Regions from separate parts of the Streptomyces sp. WMMC1477 genome, predicted to be linked through region 2. Evidence: riboswitches for the same ligand, from Rfam matches in the RefSeq annotation. Region 2 holds a riboswitch; the other holds the start of a gene.

Region 1 (7,784 bases), 1.1 Mb from region 2:
TCCAGCCACGGGCAGTCCGGGGCCAGCGACCGGTTCAGGTTGGCCGCCTGGTCGGCCAGGCCGCCCGGCCGCGTCAGCGAGCCGGTGAAGCTGATCAGAGCGGACACGGCGCTGGCGCCGAGGGAGAGGGCGAGCACGAGCAGCGTCTCGCGGCCCAGCAGACGGCGTGCGGACCCCTCCACCCGGGCCGGTACCTTTCGGCCCGCCGCCGCACCGGCCCACCACGACGTCACTGCTGGCCTCCCGTACGGCATGCGTCCCACTCTCCGGCTGGACGTACAGCTTGCCGTACGGCCTCCCGTGCCGCGCCCGGGGGTCGGGCCGGCGGCGCGGCGTCAGCCCTGCACGGGCCAGGTGTGCACCGGCTCGCCCGCGGTGACGAGTTCGGTGTACCGCCGGGCCACGGCGGCGAGCGCCTTCTCGCGGTCCAGCCCGCCGTCCCTCGCCCGGTGGTAGGCGGCCACCTGCCACACCGCGCCGTTGGTGCGGCGACGGCAGCGTTCCTCGATCACGCCCAGGTAGTGGTCACGGTCGGCGGGTTCGATGCCCCACGCGTCCAGGCCCGCGGCCGCGAGCGGCAGCAGTTCGTCCAGCACCAGCCGGTGCGCGGGCACGGTCACCGGGGAGCCGCCGCGGCCGGAACGCGGCCAGGTGAGGCGGGCGTCGATCCCGTGCCGGGCGGCCGCCTGGAAGTTCTCCTCCGCGGCGGCGAAGGGCAGCCGCTTCCACACCGGGCGCGGCTCGTCGGCCAGCGCCCGGACGAGCCCGTAGTACAGCGCCGTGTTGGCCAGGACGTCGGTGACCGACGGCCCCGCCGGCAGGACCCGGTTCTCCACCCGCAGGTGCGGGACGCCGTCGGCGATGTCGTAGACCGGCCGGTTCCAGCGGTAGACGGTGCCGTTGTGCAGCGCCAGCTCGGTCAGCGCGGGCACGCCGCCGTGTTCGAGCACCTCCAACGGCTCCTCCTCGTCGCACAGGGGCAGCAGCACGGGGAAGTAGCGCAGGTTCTCGGCGAAGAGGTCGCGGGGGGAGTCGATCCACCGTTCGCCGAACCAGGCCCGGGGCCGTACGCCCTGGGCAGCGTAGGCGCTCGGGCGGGCGTCGGTGGCCTGGAGGAAGAGCGGGACGCGGGACTCGCGCCACAGCTCACGGCCGAAGAGGAAGGGGGAGTTGGCTCCCACGGCGAGCTGGACGCCGAGGACGGCCTGGGCCGCGTTCCACACGTCGGGAAAGCGGGCCGGCGTGACCTGGAGATGCAATTGGACGGATGTGCAGGCGGCCGCGGGGCCGATCGAGGAGGAACCGTGCACAAGGCGCTCGGGACCGTCGATCTCGAGGCGTATCTCCTCCCCCCGGGCGGCCATGATCTGGTCGTTGAGCAGGGTGTAGCGATCGGCCCTGGAGAAGTTCGCGGAGATGAGATCGTCGGGACCGAGGGTCGGGAGAATACCGATCATCAGGACGCGCCCGTGCGCCTCGCGGGCTTTCCGGTCGGCGTAGGCGAGGCCGGTGTGCAGCTCCTCGGCGAGCTGGTCCAGGACCCGGCCCGTGAAGGCGTGCGGAAGGACGTTCACCTCGAGATTGAACTGCCCGAGTTCGGTCTGGAAATCACGGCTCGCGATGCGCCCGAGAACCTCCTCGTTTATCATCCGCGGCATTCCCTCGGCGTCCGCGAGGTTGAGTTCGATCTCGAGCCCCATCAGGTTGCGGGGACCCTCGAACCGCTGCTGTTCCAGCAGGCGGTCCAGCGCCTGGAGGCACTGGCGGAGCTTGCTCCGGTAGCGCCGGCGGTCCGGGAGACCGAACCCGTCGGCCGCGACCTTCTCCCCCATCGATGTGTCCCTCCTCGATCGGCAGTGCCTCGATAATGCCCCACGCAGCGGTCAACAACTCCCCCGGAGTACCGCGGCGAACAGATCAGGCCGGTGTTTTCTCACGGCACATTCCGGCGGCATGCGGTAGCCTGGGGCGGCTTCCCACTCTGCGTGACCGTGAGCACGGAACGGAACACCACCACAGGCCCGAACGGAACACGACGACGGGTACGACCGGAACCGGTCGGCCGGACGATGGGCCGGACGTGCACCCCGGAGAACCGGCACCTCCGCTGCCGGGTGAGGTCCTTTCACTTTTCGGCGGGATTTCTCCTTGTGCGGCACACCCGAATCGAGTAGCGGAAACGTCTCGGGAACAAATGTCGTATAAACTCCGCCTTGAGGCCGTGACGTGACGTCTCTCGGTCCGGGTCCCGCTTTCCCCCGCCCGGTTCGGGCGTGCCTCCGGGCTACCGACGACGCCGTCGGGACTTCGCCGCGCACCCCTTCATGTCTCCCCGAGTGAGAGGCGACCCGCCATGCCCCTGCATGCTCACCCGGCTCCCGCAGCCGCCCTGCGCAGCGTTCTCGCCGCGCTCGGTTCTCCGACCGCCGCTCTCCGTGGTGCCCCGGCCCGGGCCGAGACATTCGGCGAACTGCAGCCCGAACTGCCGCTGCCGGTGTACGTCCTGAGCGGTATCACCGGCCCCGGGGGGCCGCCGAGCCCCCGGCTGACCGGCTGGCGCTTCCTCCTGCGCGGCTCCCACGGCACGGTGGGCACCGCGGAGGCGATGCTGACCGCCGACGGCTGGACGTTCTCCCACTTCGGCGAGGGGCCCTACGTCCGGTCGACGGCGTCGGCACTGCGGCGTGCCGACGCCCTGCCGACCCCGCACCAGCCCCGGCTGCTGTCCGTGCCGGAGCTGTACATGCTCACCCTGTGGCTGCACAGCGATCCGGCGGCGGACCCGGAGGACGGCACGCTGTCCCCGGACGACCTGCTGGTGCCGCTGGCGCCGGCGCCCCCGGGCATCGCCCCGGACCTGCCCCACCGCGTCGACACCCTCCTGCCGCTGCTGACCCACCGCCTGGTGGCCGCCCCGGTCTAGGGAGTGGCACACGGCGCCTTCCGCATGGCACCGGTGCCCCGCGACGAAGGGAACCAGCGTCCCGGTCGCGGGGCACACGTGTGCGCACGCTCCCCGCGTCGGGCTAGTCACTTCCGGCCATGCCACCGGCCCATGAGGATGACCCGCGCGGGTGACAACCGCTCCGGTGGGGGACGCGTCATCCCTCACGGGGGGCGGCTGCGGGGAAATCCCTGCGAAACGCCCCCCGCAGGACGACACTGGGGATCACGAGCACCGACCCGGGGGAGCGGCCGGATGACGACGCACAGCAGCCGCAGCTCAGCGACCACACCGCATCGAGAGAACCGAGAGCACACCGTCATGTGTCAGCATCAACCGCCCTGTCCCTCCGCCGACTCCGCCGACCGGGAGGCGGCTCATCCCGTGGCGCACCACCCGGAGCAGGGGTGGAGCCTCCTGTGCAACGGTGTCGTGCTCTTCGACGACACCGGCGAACTGCTGCCGGACGGGCAGATCATCGCTCCGCACAAACCGCTGGACCCCCACGAGGTGACCGCCGCCGCGTAGCCGGAGCCGGGACGCCCCACGAGCGGGGCCCGGCGGGCGGGGGCGGGGCGCTGCCTCGCACGGCGCGCCGAGCACGACGACGGGGCCCGGCCGTCGGGACGGCCGGGCCCTGCGCTGCTCGTCCGGGCGGGTCAGCCCTCGTAGTCCTCCAGCGGCGGGCAGGAGCAGACGAGGTTGCGGTCGCCGAAGGCGCCGTCGATACGGCGCACCGGCGGCCAGTACTTCCCCTCGGCCACGACGCCGGCCGGGAACGCGGCCTCCTCACGCGTGTAGGCGCGGTCCCACTCGCCCGCCAGCTGGGCCGCCGTGTGCGGCGCCCCGCGCAGCGGGCTGTCCTCGGCGCTCCATTCCCCCGCGGCGACCCGGTCGGCCTCGGCGCGGATGGCGATCATCGCGTCGCAGAAGCGGTCGATCTCGGCCAGATCCTCGCTCTCCGTCGGCTCGATCATCAGCGTCCCCGCGACCGGGAAGGACATGGTCGGGGCGTGGAAGCCGTAGTCGATCAGCCGCTTGGCGACGTCGTCGATGCTCACCCCCGTCGCCTTCGTCAGCGGGCGCACGTCGATGATGCACTCGTGTGCGACGAGCCCGTCGGGGCCGGTGTAGAGCACCGGGTAGTGCGGCTCCAGGCGCCTGGCGATGTAGTTCGCGCTCAGCACGGCGACCTGGGTGGCGCGCCGCAGCCCCTCGGCGCCCATCAGCCGGACGTACGCCCAGGAGATCGGCAGGATGCCGGCCGAGCCCCAGGGGGCCGCGGAGATCGGGCCGATGCCGGTCGCCGGGCCCGCCTCGGGCTGCAGCGGGTGGTTCGGGAGGTAGGGCGCCAGGTGCGCCCGGACGCCCACCGGTCCCACGCCCGGGCCGCCGCCGCCGTGGGGGATGCAGAAGGTCTTGTGCAGGTTCAGGTGGGAGACGTCCGCGCCGAACTTGCCCGGGCGCGCGAGTCCCACCAGGGCGTTGAGGTTGGCACCGTCCACGTAGACCTGCCCGCCCGCCTGGTGCACGGCGGCGCAGATGTCGGAGATGTTGTCCTCGAAGACCCCGTGCGTGGAGGGGTAGGTGACCATGAGGACGGCCAGCTCGTCGCCGTACTGCTCGATCTTGGCGTGCAGGTCCTCGGTGTCGACGTCGCCGTTCTCACCGGTCTTGACGACGACGACCTTCATGCCCGCCATGACGGCGCTGGCCGCGTTGGTGCCGTGGGCCGAGGACGGGATGAGGCACACCGTGCGCTGCGTGTCACCGTTCGCCCGGTGGTAGGCGCGGACGGCGAGCAGCCCGGCCAGTTCGCCCTGGGAGCCGGCGTTCGGCTGGATGGACACCCTGTCGTAGCCGGTGACCTCGGCGAGCCGCTCCTCGAGCTCCCGGATGAGGGTGAGGTAGCCCCCGGCCTGCTCGACGGGGGCGAAGGGGTGGAGCGCCCCGAACTGCGGCCAGGTGACCGGCTCCATCTCCGTCGTCGCGTTGAGCTTCATCGTGCACGAGCCGAGCGGGATCATGCCGCGGTCGAGCGCGTAGTCCTTGTCGGCCAGGCGGCGCAGGTAGCGCAGCATCGCCGTCTCGGAGCGGTACCGGTGGAAGACGGGGTGGCTGAGGAACTCGTCGTCGCGCAGCAGGTCCGCGGGCAGCGCCGCCGCGCTGGTCTCGTCGAGCCGCGCCACGTCGGCGGTGACGCCGAAGGCCCGCCAGACCGTGGTGAGCTGCTCCCGGGTCGTCGTCTCGTCACAGGCGATGCCCACGTGGTCGGCGTCGGTGAGGCGGAGGTTGACGCCCCCTTCGCGTGCGGCGGCGACGATCTCCGCGGCGCGGCCGGGCACGTGCGCGGTCACGGTGTCGAAGAAGGCCTCCCGCGTGACCTCGACGCCGCCCTCGCGCAGGCCGGCCGCGAGCAGGGTCGCGTAGCGGTGCGTACGGCGGGCGATGTCCCGCAGCCCGTCGGGGCCGTGGTAGACGGCGTACAGCCCGGCCATGACCGCGAGCAGCACCTGCGCGGTGCAGATGTTGCTCGTGGCCTTCTCGCGCCGGATGTGCTGCTCGCGGGTCTGCAGCGCCAGCCGGTACGCCTTGGTCCCGTCCGCGTCCACGGAGACGCCGACCAGCCGTCCCGGCAGACTGCGGGCGAACTTCTCGCGCACGGCCATGAAACCGGCGTGCGGGCCGCCGAAGCCCATCGGGACGCCGAAGCGCTGGCTGGAGCCGACGGCGATGTCGGCGCCCAGCTCGCCGGGCGAGGTGAGCAGGGTGAGGGCCAGCAGGTCGGCGGCGACGGTCACGATCGCGCCGAGTTCCCGCGCCTGGGAGATCACGGCCCGCGGGTCCCGGACGGCGCCGGAGGCCCCGGGGTACTGGAGCAGCAGACCGAACACGCCGCGTTCGGCGATCTCGGCCGGGATGCCCTCGGACAGGTCGGCGACGACGACCTCGACGCCGGTGGGCTCGGCGCGCGTCTGCAGGACGGCGACGGTCTGGGGCAGGCAGTCGGCGTCGACCAGGTAGACGCCCTGCTTGACCTTGCCCACGCGGCGGGACAGGGCCATCGCCTCGGCCGCGGCGGTGCCCTCGTCCAGGAGGGAGGCCCCCGCCGTCGGCAGGCCGGTCAGGTCCGCGACGACGGTCTGGAAGTTCAGCAGAGCCTCGAGACGGCCTTGCGAGATCTCCGGCTGGTACGGGGTGTACGCGGTGTACCAGGCCGGGTTCTCCATGACGTTGCGCAGGATGACCGGCGGAGTGAAAGTGCCGTGGTAACCCAGGCCGATCATGGAGTCGAGCACCTGGTTGCGGTCGGCGAGCGAGCGCAGTTCGGCGAGCACGTCCGCCTCGGAGCGCGCGTCCGGAAGTCCGAGGCGCTCGGTGCTCTTGATGACGTCGGGCACGGCCGCGGCCGTCAGCTCGTCCAGCGAGCCGTAGCCGACGTGCGCGAGCATCTTCGCCTGCTCGGCGGCGTCGGGGCCGATGTGGCGCCGTTCGAACGGTGTGCCGCCCTCGAGTGCGGAGAGTGTGATGCGATCGGTGGTCATCTGCGGAGGCCTCCTGGTCTGTACGACCTGCGAGGGACACCACGGCGGGTGCCCGGACGGCCTCCCCCTCTGTCATCTCAACCTGAGAGTTTCACCGGAACCGCCCACAGGGGACGTCCGGCTTTCACCGTCGGTGAGGAGGGACCTGTGCACCGTGGCGCCCGCGGCCCGCCCTGCTTTCCAGAGTGACCTCGTCCGCACGGTACGTGTGCCTGAGAGATTCCGGGGAGGATTTGCTCCTTCGGCGCCCCCGGCACCTGCTCCGGAGGGCTCTCCCGCGCGGGGTCTACAGCCGCTTACGAGCCTACCAGCGGCCGGTCGAACGGCGACGGGCCGTCGGCTCGACTGGCCATTCCGCGCAATCTGTCCTTTGGTGGTGACAGGACCCGGTGACGGTGTGACGACCCAGGGGGCGGTCGGCCGGGCCACCACGTGTCATTCCATGGAGGAACCGTGCAGACCGACATCGACCCCCGCACCCTCATAGGGCGCAAGGCGTTCGACCGCGACGGCACCAAGATCGGCACCGTCGACGAGGTGTACCTCGACGACGCGACGGGCGATCCCGAGTGGGCGGCGATCCGGACGGGTCTCTTCGGACGCGACGCTTTCGTGCCACTGCGGCCGAGCGAGGTGGTCGAGGAGGCACTGCGGGTGCCCTACACCCGCACCCTGATCAGAGAGGCCCCGGACTTCGGGGTGGGACGGCATCTCTCGCCCGAGCAGGAACTCCAGCTCTACCACCACTACGGCCTGGACATCCCCTCCTCCGGCGAGCCGGCCCCGCCCTCGGAGGGCGAGGACTTCGGCCGGCTGGCGGGCGGGGACGAGTAGCCCGCGGGCCGAGCGTGGCCCGCGGGTGAGGAGACGCCCGCGGGCGTTTCGGCGTGCGAGGCCGTCGGCGCCAGGGGCAGCGGCTCGGCGCTCTCCAGCGCCGGGTCGTCCGCGCGGAGCGTCCGCACCCGCCCCGGAGGGGAGCCGGGCTCCTCGAACCGGACGGTGACGCGGCCGAGCCCACTGCCCTGCACCCAGCCGCGGCCGAGTTCGCGGTGCAAGACGTCCAGGCCGGGAAGCCATCGGCGGGCGCCGGGCGCGGGCTCCGGGGCCGCGGGGCCGGGGCCACCTGAGGGGACGGTCGGCTCACGGGTGCGCCCGTCCGCCGGCGTCGCGGAAGCGGCCTCCGGCCCGGCGGGAGCCGCCTGGGCGAACAGGTCCTCCTGCGTGAAGTCGGCCAGTCCGCTCACGCCGACACCGAGCAGCCGCACGCCCGCTGTGGTGTACACGGCGGCCAGCAG
Region 2 (7,784 bases):
GCGGGTAGCCGTACCCGCGGGCGGAAGGGCCCGCCGCCACCGCGGCGTCGCGGTCGAAGAACGGGCGGGAGTTGGCGTGCAGCCACATCGCCACGGGCTCGTGCGCGTCGGACATGGTGACGACGGAGACGGGCAGCCCGGGCGGCAGCGCACCGGCGGCCTGACGGACCACCGCGAGCCCGGTGTGCGCGGCGCCGGGGCCCGGCTCGTACACGTCGACGCCGATGGCCAGGAAGGCCGCGCCGACCGCCGGGCGGACCCAGGCGCGGCGCAGGCTGCGCACGGCGGGGGTGCGCTGGGCGTGGTGGGTGAGCTGGGCGTAGAACTGCGGGGCGCGCACGGTGGGCTCGCTGATGTGGAGCGGCCCCGCGGCCAGCCGGTCCAGCCCGCCCGCGACGCGGCGCAGGTCCGGCCAGGGGACGCCGAGCCCGCCGCCGGGGGCGTGCGGGTCGAGCCACAGGCCGATGCGGTGCGGGTAGAGGGCCGCGGCGACGTCCCGTCCGGTGGCCGAGGTGTGGCCGCGGGCCCAGCCGCTGGCGTGCAGTTCCTGGGGCGAGGTCACACAGGGGACGTAGGGGTGGCCCGCCACGTCCATGCGCGCGTAGTGCGCTTCCGGGTCGTCCGCCGCGCCGTCCCACAGCAGCGGCCACACCGGGGCGTCGGCGAGGGCGTGCAGCAGTGCCTCGTAGCGGTCGTACCTGTCGTCCCGGCCGGGCGACACCTGGCGCAGCAGCCCCTTGACGCTCTCACCCGCGCTCACGTCCGCCGCCCTTCTCCGCTCTCGTCCGTGCTCCGGGCACCGGCGAGCGCCCCCTTGAGGTATCCAATCACCTTACGAGCCAGAGGTGGCAGGTCCGGGACTACTCAGCCGTGCCGTGCCGCGCCCGGCCCGGCGGGACCGCCCCTCCTCAGGCCGACGGGGCAGTCTACTCAGGGGCGCGTGAGTAGAAGGGACGCACGCACTCGCGGAGCCAGCCCACGACCGGGTCCTGCGGGGCTGCGTCGAGGAAGACGAGCTGCACGGGCCAGCGCACCGCGTGCACGCCCAGGACCCCGGCCACGGCGTCGTGGGTGGCCTGCCGGGCCTCGGGCTCCAGCAGGTCCAGCTCGACGCCGACGAACAGCGCGGGCGGGTCGCCCTCGGCGCTGGCCAGCCCGCGGCGGGCGCTGTGGATCTGGGGCAGAGCGGCGAACTGGGCGGCGACGGCGGAGAGGAAGTCGACCGGATCGTCCTGCCAGTCCGGCTCGAAGAGGCGCACCCGGGCGCCGCTCGGCGTGCCGGGGACGCCTTCGGTTCCGCCCTCGCGGCACAGCAGCGCCACGGCCTCGGGCGGCAGGGGGGCGCCGACGACGCCCTCGGGGTTGATCGCGACGCCGACGTGCGGGGGCAGGCCGCGGGCGAACTCCCGGGCCGGGACGACGGCGAAGTTCATCGGCACCCGCACGCACTGGTGGAACTGCTGCTCGGAGCTGTAGACGGGCACGAAGACCGCGCCGCCGTCCAGCTCGATCGTCGGCAGGTCCACGTCACGGCTGTCCGGGCCGCCGCCCTCCGGCAGCGGCACCCACAGGCTGCTGCGCCCCAGGACCTCCATCAGCCGGGCCCCGGCGCCGGGGCTGCCCACGGCGGCCGCGAGCGTCTCCTCCAGTTCGTTGCCGGGCCAGCCGCCGCCGTGCCCGGGCCCGGAGTGCGGGGGTGGCGCTGGAGCGTGCGGCGTCCCCGGCCGGGGCTGCCCTGACTGCGGCGGAACGGTCATGGCTGCACCTTACTGTCGGCGTCCCGCGGCCCCGGCGGCAGGCGGGTGATCTTCGGCCTCCGGGTGCGCGGCCCGGCCACCGGGGCTCCCCGGTGCCCCGGAATCAGTCGCGAGGGCCGTGCAGGGCGTCGGTGTAGGAACGGTCGACGATGAGCGCCGCGTCGCAGGCCACGGGCAGGCGGCCCGCCTCCAGCTCGGCCAGCAGCCTGCCCGTGGCACGCCGGTGCCGTGCGAAGGCGTAGGGGGAGACCGTCCGGCCGCGTTCGGCCTGTCCGTCCAGCGCGGTGCCGGGGGACACGTCGAGGACGACCAGGTGCAGCCGCACGCCGCGCCGCCGTGCGTCGCGGGCGAGCCAGCGCCGCACCCAGGGGAGGTTGCCGCAGTCGTGGACGACCACCCCCGAGCCGCCGGCGAGCGCGCGGCGCAGCCGCCGGTAGTGGTCGATCCGCACCGCGGGGCGGTACAGGGCGTACGGCAGCCAGCGCGGCACGCGGCGCTCCCACAGCTCGCGGACCTCCTGCGAGTCCACCGCGACGGCGTCCTCGGAGCGCGCCGTCAGGGCGCGGATGAGGGTGGACTTGCCGCTGCCGGGCAGCCCGGAGACGACCACCCGGTCGCCGCCGGGGAAGGTCACGGGGAGCGCGCGGGCCGGGGCCCGCAGATCCCGGACGGTGGCGGGGACGCGCTCACGCGGGGGCGCGGCAGGCTGCCGCGGCACCCCGACCACGGCGGGGCAGGGCTGGGCTGGGCCGAACCCGGGTTCGTTCCGGATCATGCCGCTTCTCCCTCCCGGGGCCCCGCGCTCGGCGCGGCGCTCCTGTGCGGCCCTTCCTGTACAGCCTTCCCTACGCAGCATCTCCTATGATGACCGCCCGCCACGCTGCGGTTCCCTCCGGCTACGGTGCGACCCGAACGCGGACCTTTTCCCGCGGGCCTCACGGGTGGCTGGTTCGGGCACGATTTCGCGTGCAATGATGTGCCCGCGAACTTCATACCGGCCGTTCGAGCACGCGCGGGAGAGTCTCCGCATTCTGGTCACCGGGGCACCGGTCGCCGGATGGGGGGCGCCGAAGGAGCAAGTCCTCCCTTGAATCTCTCAGGCCCCGATACCGCGCGAGCGAGGCAGATCTGAAAAGCGGGCGGGCTCCGGATCTCCGGGCCGTCCCACCGAAGGTGCAAGCCGTGGCCCGAATGGGCCTGCGGCGAACCTCTCAGGTTCCGATGACAGATGGGGAGGACGTGTCCGCCCTGCCTGGGAGCCCTGAATGTCTGACGCCCTGCCTGAGAACGCCCAGCCCCGACGAACCGCCCTCGACGCCGTCCACCGCGCGCTGGGGGCGACGATGACCGACTTCGCCGGCTGGGACATGCCGCTGCGCTACGGCAGCGAGCGTGACGAGCACCACGCCGTCCGCACCCGCGCCGGTCTCTTCGACCTCTCCCACATGGGCGAGATCACCGTCACCGGCCCGCAGGCCGGTGAACTGCTGGACCACGCCCTCGTCGGCTTCCTCTCGGCGCTGAAACCGGGCCGCGCCCGCTACACCATGATCTGCGACGAGAACGGCGGCATCCTGGACGACCTGATCGTCTACCGGCTGGCCGAGGACGCCTTCATGGTCGTGGCCAACGCCTCGAACGCCCAGGTCGTGCTGGACGCGCTGACCGAGCGGCAGGCCGGGTTCGACGCCGCCGTGCGGGACGACCGGGACGCCTACGCGCTGCTGGCCGTCCAGGGCCCGAAGGCCCACGGCATCCTCGCCTCGCTCACCGACGCCGACCTGGAGGGCCTGAAGTACTACGCCGGGCTGCCCGGGACCGTCGCCGGGGCGTCCGCGCTCATCGCCCGCACCGGCTACACCGGCGAGGACGGCTTCGAGCTGTTCGTCGCCCCCGAGCACGCGGAGAAGCTGTGGCAGGCCCTGCTGGGGGCCGGGGAGGGCGAGGGCCTGGTGCCCTGCGGCCTGTCCTGCCGCGACACCCTGCGTCTGGAGGCGGGCATGCCGCTGTACGGGAACGAGCTGACCCGCGCCACCACGCCCTTCGACGCCGGTCAGGGCCGGGTGGTGAAGTTCGAGAAGACGACGAACGGGGGCCGCTTCGTCGGCCGCGAGGCCCTGGAGGCCGCCGCTTCGAGGGCCGCCGCCGCCCCGCCGCGGGTGCTGGTCGGGCTGGTGGCCGAGGGCCGGCGCGTGCCCCGCACGGGCTTCACCGTGGTCGCCGCCGACGGCACGCCGATCGGCGAGGTCACCTCCGGCGCACCCTCCCCCACCCTGGGCAAGCCGATCGCCATGGCCTACGTGGACGCCGCGCACGCGGCGCCGGGCACGACGGGCGTGTCCGTCGACATCCGCGGCAAGCAGGAGCCGTACGCCGTCGTGGCGCTGCCCTTCTACAAGCGGGAACGCTGAGCGTCGCACCGCTCACCGCTTTTTCCCCCTTCCCCCGTCCCCCTTTCCCCCCTCGGCCTGTGCCACCTTTCCCCTGTGCCACCCGCCCCACCGTCATCCGGGAGAATCCACACCATGAGCAACAATCCTGAGCAGCTCCGTTACAGCAAGGAGCACGAGTGGCTGTCGGCCGCCGAGAACGGCGTCGCCACGGTGGGCATCACCGAACACGCGTCCAGCGCCCTCGGTGACGTCGTCTACGTCGACCTGCCCGAGGTGGGTGACACCGTGACCGCCGGCGAGACCTGCGGTGAGCTGGAGTCCACGAAGTCGGTCAGTGACCTGTACTCGCCGGTCAGTGGCGAGGTCGTGGAGGCCAACCAGGACGTCGTGGACGACCCGAGCCTCGTCAACAGCGCGCCCTTCGAGGGCGGCTGGCTCTTCAAGGTGCGCGTCACCGGCGAGCAGGACGACCTGCTCTCGGCGGACGAGTACACCGCGTACACCGCCGGCTGATCCCCTCCCGACCCGGACGGACACATTTCCATGTCGCTTCTGAACAGTTCCCTCCACGAGGTGGACCCGGACGTCGCCGCCGCCGTCGACGCCGAGCTCCACCGCCAGCAGTCCACCCTGGAGATGATCGCCTCCGAGAACTTCGCTCCGGTGGCGGCCCTCGAAGCCCAGGGCTCGGTCCTGACCAACAAGTACGCGGAGGGCTACCCGGGCCGCCGCTACTACGGCGGCTGCGAGCACGTCGACGTCGTCGAGGACATCGCCCGGGAGCGGATCAAGGCGCTGTTCGGCGCCGAGGCCGCGAACGTCCAGCCGCACTCCGGCGCCTCCGCCAACGCGGCGGCGATGTTCGCCCTGCTCAAGCCCGGCGACACCATCATGGGCCTGGACCTGGCCCACGGTGGCCACCTCACGCACGGGATGCGGATCAACTTCTCCGGCAAGCTCTACAACGTCGTCGCGTACCACGTGGACGCTGAGACGGGGCTCGTCGACATGGAGGAGGTCGAGCGCCTCGCGCAGGAGCACAAGCCCAAGCTGATCATCGCGGGCTGGTCCGCCTACCCGCGGCAGCTGGACTTCGCCGCCTTCCGCCGGATCGCGGACGCCACCGAGGCGCTGCTCATGGTGGACATGGCGCATTTCGCGGGCCTGGTCGCGGCCGGGCTGCACCCCAATCCGGTGCCCTACGCCGACGTCGTCACCACCACGACGCACAAGACGCTCGGCGGCCCGCGCGGTGGCGTGATCCTGTCCAGGCAGGAGCACGCCAAGAAGATCAACTCCGCGGTCTTCCCCGGTCAGCAGGGCGGTCCGCTGGAGCACGTCATCGCGGCCAAGGCGGTCTCGTTCAAGATCGCGGCGAGCGAGGAGTTCAAGGAGCGCCAGGAGCGTACGCTGGCGGGGGCGAAGCTGCTCGCCGAGCGGCTGACCCGGCCGGACGCCGTCGAGGCGGGCGTCGCGGTGCTCTCCGGGGGCACCGACGTGCACCTCGTGCTGGTCGATCTGCGCGACAGCGAGCTCGACGGCCAGCAGGCGGAGGACCGGCTGCACGAGATCGGCATCACCGTCAACCGCAACGCGGTGCCCAACGACCCGCGTCCGCCGATGGTCACGTCGGGGCTGCGCATCGGCACCCCGGCGCTGGCCACCCGCGGCTTCGGCGAGGACGACTTCCGCGAGGTCGCCGACGTCATCGCCGAGGCGCTGCTGCCGGACTTCGACGAGGCCAAGGCCAAGGCGCTCGCCGCCCGGGTGACGGCGCTCGCCGAGAAGCACCCGCTGTACCCGGGTCTGGGCAGGTAACCCGGACCCGCCGGGACGCCGCACGGCACCCCGTGCGGCGTCCCGGCGCCACCGTCCGCACAACGCTCCACCCACGAGCGTGGGGCACCGCCCGAGCTCCCCGGCACCGCCGAACACCTCCCGGCGCCGTCCGGGGAGCCGGGAAGATCCCCCGTACCGGGAAAGGGAGTCCGCCCCATGGCCATCTCCGTCTTCGACCTGTTCTCCATCGGCATCGGCCCGTCCTCCTCGCACACCGTCGGCCCGATGCGCGCGGCACGCATGTTCGCCGGCCGGCTGAAGAACGACGGGGTGCTGGCGCAGACCGCCTCCGTCCGCGCCGAGCTCTTCGGCTCGCTCGGCGCGACCGGGCACGGCCACGGCACGCCGAAGGCCGTCCTGCTCGGCCTGGAGGGCCACTCCCCCCGCACCGTGGACGTGGCCCGGGCCGACGCCTGGGTGGAGCGGGTGCGCAGCGAGCGCGCCCTGCGGCTGCTCGGCACCGAGATAGGCGACGCGCACGAGATCGCCTTCGACGCCGACACCGATCTGATCCTGCACCGTCGGCGCTCCCTCCCCTACCACGCCAACGGCATGACCCTCTTCGCCTACGACGCCGAGGGCCGGCCTCTGCTGGAGAAGACCTACTACTCGGTCGGCGGCGGCTTCGTCGTCGACGAGGACGCGGTCGGCGAGGACCGCATCAAGCTGGACGACACCGTCCTGCGCTACCCGTTCCGAACCGGCGACGAGCTGCTGCGGCTCACCCGCGAGACGGGTCTGTCGATCTCCGCGCTGATGCTGGAGAACGAGAAGGCGTGGCGCACCGAGGAGGAGATCCGGGCCGGGCTGCTGGAGATCTGGCAGGTCATGCGGGAGTGCGTGGCGCGCGGCAGCACGCAGGAGGGCATCCTGCCCGGCGGGCTGAAGGTGCGCCGCCGGGCCGCGACGACGGCCCGCCAGCTCCGTGCCGAGGGCGACGCCCAGGCGCACGCCATGGAGTGGGTGACCCTCTACGCGATGGCGGTCAACGAGGAGAACGCGGCCGGCGGGCGCGTCGTGACCGCCCCGACCAACGGCGCCGCCGGGATCATCCCGGCCGTGCTGCACTACTACGTGAACTTCGTCCCGGGCGCGGACGACGAGGGCGTGGTCCGCTTCCTGCTCGCCGCCGGCGCGATCGGCATGCTGTTCAAGGAGAACGCCTCGATCTCCGGCGCCGAGGTCGGCTGCCAGGGCGAGGTGGGCTCCGCCTGCTCGATGGCGGCCGGCGGCCTCGCGGAGGTGCTGGGCGCCAGCCCCGAGCAGATGGAGAACGCCGCCGAGATCGGCATCGAGCACAACCTGGGCCTGACCTGCGACCCGGTCGGCGGCCTGGTGCAGATCCCCTGCATCGAGCGCAACGGCATGGCGGCCGTCAAGGCCGTGACCGCCGCGCGGATGTCCCTGCGCGGCGACGGCCGCCACCACGTCTCGCTGGACAAGGCCATCAAGACGATGAAGGACACCGGCGCCGACATGAGCGTCAAGTACAAGGAGACCGCCCGCGGCGGCCTCGCGGTGAACATCATCGAGTGCTGAGCGGATGGCCCCTGACCAGCGCGTTCGCATCTTTCAGCGCTGTCAGGGCCACCTCTGCCCCTGCGAGCGGAAGGTCCCTGGAACCTTCCAGTCCTCGACACGGAAGGTCATCGCGTGGGAGACCCTCGCCGGATCGGACGGCGGGGCGAAGAACACACCCGGCTTGTCCGGCGTCGGCCCGCCGCCGGTGACCAGCAGCAGCCACGTCCCCGCCAGCCGCAGCACGACACTGGTGCCGCCTTACTCCCGGACGGAC

What was found. Region 2 has a riboswitch for glycine ahead of gcvT (glycine cleavage system aminomethyltransferase GcvT). Riboswitches for the same ligand answer to the same signal wherever they lie in the genome.
Region 1: another riboswitch for glycine. It lies ahead of gcvP (aminomethyl-transferring glycine dehydrogenase); the one in region 2 lies ahead of gcvT (glycine cleavage system aminomethyltransferase GcvT).

What each region holds. Positions count from the first base shown of each region.
Region 1 covers NZ_JAPZBD010000003.1:5,451,125-5,458,908, reverse strand. The annotation lists gene O7609_RS23855 (CPBP family intramembrane glutamic endopeptidase) at 1-254, opposite strand, end outside; gene O7609_RS23850 (glutamate--cysteine ligase) at 336-1,832, opposite strand; gene O7609_RS23845 (hypothetical protein) at 2,354-2,923, shown strand; gene O7609_RS23840 (DUF5999 family protein) at 3,266-3,472, shown strand; gene gcvP (aminomethyl-transferring glycine dehydrogenase) at 3,604-6,489, opposite strand; glycine riboswitch at 6,680-6,777, opposite strand; gene O7609_RS23830 (PRC-barrel domain-containing protein) at 6,943-7,323, shown strand; gene O7609_RS23825 (DNA polymerase IV) at 7,236-7,784, opposite strand, start outside.
Region 2 covers NZ_JAPZBD010000003.1:4,320,680-4,328,463, reverse strand. The annotation lists gene O7609_RS19435 (enhanced serine sensitivity protein SseB C-terminal domain-containing protein) at 1-760, opposite strand, end outside; gene O7609_RS19430 (enhanced serine sensitivity protein SseB) at 927-1,757, opposite strand; gene O7609_RS19425 (AAA family ATPase) at 1,861-2,532, opposite strand; glycine riboswitch at 2,761-2,879, shown strand; glycine riboswitch at 2,880-2,995, shown strand; gene gcvT (glycine cleavage system aminomethyltransferase GcvT) at 3,023-4,168, shown strand; gene gcvH (glycine cleavage system protein GcvH) at 4,283-4,663, shown strand; gene glyA (serine hydroxymethyltransferase) at 4,694-5,968, shown strand; gene O7609_RS19405 (L-serine ammonia-lyase) at 6,146-7,528, shown strand; gene O7609_RS19400 (hypothetical protein) at 7,571-7,753, opposite strand.